DNA from 2 places in the Desulfosporosinus sp. BICA1-9 genome. Region 2 is predicted to be linked to the other one. Evidence: riboswitches for the same ligand, from Rfam matches in the RefSeq annotation. Region 2 holds a riboswitch; the other holds the start of a gene.
The links. A riboswitch is a leader RNA that binds a small molecule or an ion and turns the genes downstream of it on or off. The one in region 2 is predicted to bind cyclic di-GMP.
Positions count from the first base shown of each region.

Region 1 (3,180 bases), on a different contig from region 2:
GTAGGAGGCTTGAATTTTCTTAGTGACAGTGAGATTTTAAGAGGTGTCAAAGCAGTGGAATCCGGAAGAACATTCACTTTGATGATGGCGCTGAATTCCCCTGGTAAAGCGCCGAACTGGCCGGGCAGAGAGAAGGAATTGCATAGGATGTGCCGTGATAAAAGTCATTATCTTAGCGGTGCCGTCATAGCCGGGAAGGGTGGTGTTGAATATGCAGATGATATTATCACTGTAAACTGCCATGGAACAACTCATTGCGACGCTCTGGCGCATACCTGGCTTGCTGATAAAGCCTGGAACGGCTACAATGCAGCGGCCAATTCGATTGGAGGGATCAAAAAAGCCAGTATCCGGCCCATTGCAGAGAGAGGAATTGTCGGGCACGTAGTTCTATTGGATATAGCAAGATATAAAAAAGTACCTTACCTGAAAATGCATACGAGGATCACACTGGAAGATTTGATTGAAACAGCAGACTACCAGAAGCTAGAAATAAAAAAGTACGATATAGTCTTGATCAGAACGGGGATATTCAATCTATTCTTCAATGAAGGTCCGGAAAGCTTCTATAAGGACTTTGCCGAGCCGGGTATAAATTATGATGAAAACCTTATCAGATGGTTCTATGAAATGGAAATTTCCGTATTTGGAACAGATACATTAGGCAACGAAATGATCCCCTGCCCGGAGACTGGGATTTATAATGCAATGCACGCGGCTCTCAGCAGAAATCTTGGCATTGTTTTCATAGAGGCACATTGGTTGGAACAATGGGCTGAAGATTGTGAGAAAGACGGTAAGTATAACGGACTTTATGTGGCGTCACCTTTAATGATTCACTGGGCGACGGCAAGTCCCGTAAACCCCGTGGTGATTAAATGAAAAGCAGATTATAAACCGGCATGCGGAAGTTAAACTTCTATAAAAATAAAAATTTAAGGAGGATATTATGAGTGAACAAAACAAATATGCGATCAATATGGGTGCAAAATTCGATTTTCTTGATCTTATAAAAGTGCCTGAGCTTATTGATGCATGTAAAGAAAAGTGGTTCAATCAAACCTTAAGCAAGGTGAATGATAGTTTAGTGAGGCTAGGCGTTTTTAACGAAGGTGAATTCCACTGGCACAAACATGATAATGAGGATGAGTTTTTCTTTGTTGTGAAAGGTCAATTGCATATTGAACTTGAAGATAAAACCCTTACACTGCAAACACATGAGGGTATTACAATTCCTAAAGGCATTTTGCATCGGCCTTATGTAAAAGAACCTACAGCTGTTTTAATGGTGGAAGCAGATTCGGTTACGCCGACCGGTGACTGAACAATATATCAGCATTCTAAAATATAAAGTTAAGACAGAGTTGATCTATCTAGATGACTTGAATTATAAGGGTCGCAAATTACATGCACAAAGCCGATACTGCAATGGCTGATAATGAATTATCTTATAACAGCATAATAATCGTTTCAATTACACATTAATCTAGAATGATGTGTTTATGAAAAAATGAAATATTAGGCAAACTTACCGAAAGGTAAGGACGCAAAGTCATAGGGTCTACTATGCAAATGCATTATGACAGCCTGGCTGCCAAGCGGGTCTCTTTCTATGCCTAAATACCTGTCGAAGCCCTCCGAGCTTACGAGTTTGGAGGCTATTTTTATGCTTTCTCAGTATGTAATAAAAAATTATCAGTCGCTACCGAATAGTGGCCTGGCGTGATGACGCGGATATCTATGCTCTTTGCATCATGGCATACGATAAACTATTTGCGGTAAGCCCGATTCTGAACTGCCGGGCAGAGCTAAACGCGCGAAAAAATAAAATACACAGCATCCTTAACGCTCATTTGGCATGTTTCCAAATGGGCGTTTTTTTATATAAAACCGGCCGCTCCATTTTATGCCGCTCCCCTCCGCTTGTTCTTCATTTCCAGATTTTAAAAATCATGAAATGGAGGACAAGCTTCATGGACAACCATGATAAAAAATATACCCTATTGGTTAGAGGGACGCGCGTCACAGTGGCCAAGGAGGTCTACAAAGCCTATTACCACTGCCGGGACAGGGAGAAGTACCTGGACAAGCTGGCGGAGTATAACAATATCTCGCTTGAAGGCTGCAATGAGAAAGGCATCTCCGTGGGGTACATAATTTCTACTGCAGAGGATTCCATGGAGGATGAAATTGTTCAGCGCGATATGGTTACAAGGCTTGAACAATGTCTGCTGCAGCTAGATGAAGCTGAACGCCAGCTGATTATAGCGCTGTTTTACCTCGAAAAAAGCGAGCATCAATTGGCTGCGGAAACTGGTATTCCGCGCATGACGTTACATGACCGAAAGGTCAGGGCTCTTGGCAAGCTAAAAAAACTTTTAGAAATAAAAAAATTTTCCGTCCAACCCCTCACTTTTTTTCCTAAAGAAGTGAGGGGATTTTTTTTATTCCCCTATTGTTCTTTGAAAATTTCATATCCGGCAGCACAAATACATGAGCTGTCCAGCCGTGTGAAAAGCGGCAGCGACGTTGACGGGCGCGCCAAGACTGCCTGCGGATGAATTTCATCCGTCGAACCGATGGCATCGAAGGTGACGAGCGGAAACACCCGGTCATAAAACAGTCTGTGGTGGACTGTTTCGCAATGAAATGGACAGTGATAATGCTACTTCAGTCCAGCCAGAGACTCAAGCAATGGGGGCGGCTCGCAGAGATCCTGGGAGAGGTGAAATTCCTATGGTGTTTGCTTAACCGGCAAACCGTTTATGCTGCCGCCCTGAGAGCCGCAAGGCTTTTTCGCTTCGGGAAGTAGTGTCGAATAGAAGCGGCAATTCGTAATGAAGAACAAGCAGATCATTTTTTGATCTTAGAAACTATGCGGCAGGATGGACTTTTTCCGTCCTGCCGTATCCTTCTGAGATTAAATTCAAAATAATGAAATAGGCGGATTAGCAAAGTAACCCGCCCCTTCCCGAACCGTGCAGGCGGCTTTGACCGCACACGGCTCTCCATATTCCAAATGGGTTATCGTCGTTTCAGCTGATTAAGCTGGAACCTGCCAGCTTCGACATTAGCAAAGCAGTGTCCGCAAAGGGGTATCTGACGCCGGTTGATGTCCAGCATGACAGTGACAATCGGTGCGTAGGGCTTGTCGAGCTTCTTCTTCGTTTTCCGGTGATA
Region 1 is NZ_JUEE01000180.1:6,817-9,996, forward strand. It holds gene JL57_RS22740 (cyclase family protein) at 1-882, shown strand, start outside; gene JL57_RS22745 (cupin domain-containing protein) at 950-1,324, shown strand; cyclic di-GMP riboswitch class I at 1,512-1,599, shown strand; gene JL57_RS22750 (sigma factor-like helix-turn-helix DNA-binding protein) at 1,974-2,561, shown strand; partial or broken gene JL57_RS22760 (group II intron reverse transcriptase/maturase) at 3,025-3,180, opposite strand, start outside.
Region 1: it holds a riboswitch for cyclic di-GMP, as region 2 does, so the genes downstream of both, JL57_RS22750 (sigma factor-like helix-turn-helix DNA-binding protein) here and JL57_RS21830 (HD-GYP domain-containing protein) in region 2, are expected to answer to the same signal.

Region 2 (3,180 bases):
TGGGGGAAGCTTGATGGATTTTAGCTTGGTAAACGTAGTAACTCCCATCATCCGTCAGTTGGAGGGGCATTTCTTCAGTTTCGAGTGTTAATGCCAGATCCTGACCTTGTGATTGGAGGGAAAATTCGATGGGTAGCCCATGCCGAATAATTTGAGTGGGTGTGGGAGGGGGAGCTTCAAAGCTCCAAGAAAACACTTTATCCCCCAAAGCGTCTAAAAACTTAGTTAAATAATAGCCCGTCAAGGGTAACAATTTTTGATTGAGCACGGTTGTCGCGTAAAAGGGCCCTTGCATCTCGATTATGGCTGAATGTTGGTCATTCATTTCTTGAAGCATGGCAATTACCCTACGATCTTCCTCTTTGAAAGTTTGTCTCGTAGGTTCCAGGGTAAATTGCTTACCAAATTCTAGCGAGCGGCCTGATTTAAGCGCAGTAAGAAATTGTCCGATATCTTTTACAACATAGAGTCGCTGCAGACCTACTCTAAGTTGTAGATGTGTAGAAAGCCGATGGCTGGGCAGGGTTTGGAGTTCCATGTTTAGAGTCAGTTCTTCATAAGGAGTTTCCTGTCGTTGATTCGCAAAAACAGTGAGAAGCTCATCAACCACGCGGCTTTGAACGACAGGGTCTGTCCAAGCTGACGGTAATTTTTGTTGGGCTGTTTTTAAGACGGCGATAACATGTTTGCAGGCTCCTGGATAGTCTTTGAAGGCTGGGCATGTGCAGCGATATGAGCGTACGGAGTTGTCCCTCTCGAAGGCTAGTTGAACAACATAGCGTAAACCTCCGATGACAGAAGCGTTTATTAGGCCTTTATCGGGGGAAAAACTGAAATTGTAGACTCTACCAGCCGCGTAATAGGAAAGCCCTTTTTTATATACACGATCATTATCCGCTAGATCTTGAATTATTTGTTCAGAGAGGTAAAAGCGAGGCATGAATATACTCCTTTGGCAGTAATATTTGCTGAGTTAGATAGGGGTATCAGTTAAGAATATCATAGTTTGAGTCTACTCGTCTAATTTAGGGGCCAGAGAGTTGATCTGAGTTGTTCTTTGCTCAATTTACTGATGATAAATCTAGCGACGGATCGTTGAAAATGATGGAATGAATAATTTAATATTATGATAAGATTGTATTATATTGTATATTATTGTTGTGTGTGATATATTAGCGAAGGTATATCCTATAGGCCTAAAGGCCTGCTTTAGGTCATGTTTTCTGTGATGTATTAGGCCATGATCAATTTAATACCTCTGCGATAACGGCAAACTCAGTGAGAACTGAGGGCGCAAAGCCACGGGTCTTAACACATTATGGTGAAGAAAGCCGGATATCGAAAAAACTTGTCGCCGTATACTTATTTGGCGTCTTTTGTTGTATAAGGAGGAAAGTTGGTTTTGATAACAAAGTTGGAACCCCTAACAATGAACAGCTTTGAAATTGGAGAACTTTCAGAGCTTGATCTATATGATATACAAGGAGTATTGTTGTTATCTAAAGGTAAGCCAATTACCACAAAAATCCATGAACTTCTTCTCCAACGAAAGTTATATACTTTACAATATGATTTGGAGAATTCTCATCCTCCCAATGAAGAACGTAGATTTCCTTCCTCGGAGTACCGTTTTATCGTAGGCTATGTTCGCAAAGTCTTTGAAAGCGTCTGCCTTTTTAGCTCTACACGTTTAATCGATTCGTTTGCTATTGTTGATAAAATTATCAACGAGTTAGAAGGAAATTCCCGTGTCTATATAGATTTTAATGAATTTCGAAACTTTGATAATTATACATATATTCATTCCGTAAATGTTGCGTTATTAGCTACTCTAGTAGGGTTGAAAATGGGGTTTTCAGGACAAAAACTAAGAACTTTATCTATGGGTGCGATGTTTCATGATTTGGGTAAAAGTTCTTTGCCCCTTGAAATACTGAATAAACCTTCGGGCTTAAATAGAGAAGAATTTACGATTATTAAAAAGCATCCAGAGATGGGTGAGGAAATGCTTAAATACTCCAATATCTCAAAGGAGATTCTCAGCATAGTCCGTCATCATCATGAACGTTGGAATGGCGAGGGCTATCCGGATGGTTTAAGACAGAGAGCTATTACGACTAATGCACAAATCGTTGCAGTTGCTGACGTTTTTGATGCCCTTGTTGCGGATCGACCCTACCGCAAAGGGTTGCCCCCCTATCACGCTTTAGAAATCATCGTGGCTGGTTCCGGGAAAGATTTTGATCAAGAGATTGTACACTGTTTTGAACAGTGTTTAATACTTTATCCGCAAGGTTCTATAGTTACCTTAAATACAGGTGAAATGGGTACAGTCGTCGGTATTCATTACAATTATCCGAGTAGACCTCTCATAAGAATTTTTTTTGATAAAAACGGAAAATTCGTTAACGAGGAACTAATCTGCGATTTGCTCAAGGATTTAACCAGGTTTGTGCAATCGGTCAGTTTTAACCACGTTACTTAGAGAATGAAGGAGACTGATGGCTCGTTATTTCGGTGTCGAAAATTGTATACAGTTTGATTGCAGGAAAAATGTGCACTTGCGCAGAAACAGTGATAGAATAATTAGATAATCAAAGTGTAAACAATCAACCAGACAAGCTGGCATATGAAGCTTTGGGGGGGATGTTCCGTGCTTATTACCTGCGATAACAACATGCAAATGGGCTATATCTACCTTATGCCTAATCAAACGACTGACGAGTATACCCTCGAGAAAAGCGATATCGGGCTTTACTATGATGTGAACAGTCTTAGCATTCCAAGAATTAAATGGCATAGCATGGGTCAAAGTTTGAGTCAAATGCGTTTGGCAACGAAGACGTATAGAGAGTCAGTGGATAAATCGTTTCATTGTGAATATTGGAATGACCTAGATAGTGAAGGCTACATGATGGGAATCGAATTGTATTTAACTGAAGAAACCTTTTTACCGTTAGTGGCCCATCAGGCCTTTAAGCTTTACGATATACGATGGCGGAACAGTGATTTCAGGATGCTTACGCTAGATGCCTATCATGATGTTCTGAATAAAAACAATGTTATCTATCCTTTAACCTCTGAAAAAGATGCTTTTGTGATCGTTGCTATTGATCCATCATCAAAAATCGGGAAGATAATGGCGCTGATTTCTGCAAGGGATGATTTATATCCCATCAA
Region 2 is NZ_JUEE01000172.1:60,580-63,759, forward strand. It holds gene JL57_RS21825 (DEAD/DEAH box helicase) at 1-940, opposite strand, end outside; cyclic di-GMP riboswitch class I at 1,259-1,343, shown strand; gene JL57_RS21830 (HD-GYP domain-containing protein) at 1,403-2,485, shown strand; partial or broken gene JL57_RS21835 (hypothetical protein) at 2,654-3,180, shown strand, end outside.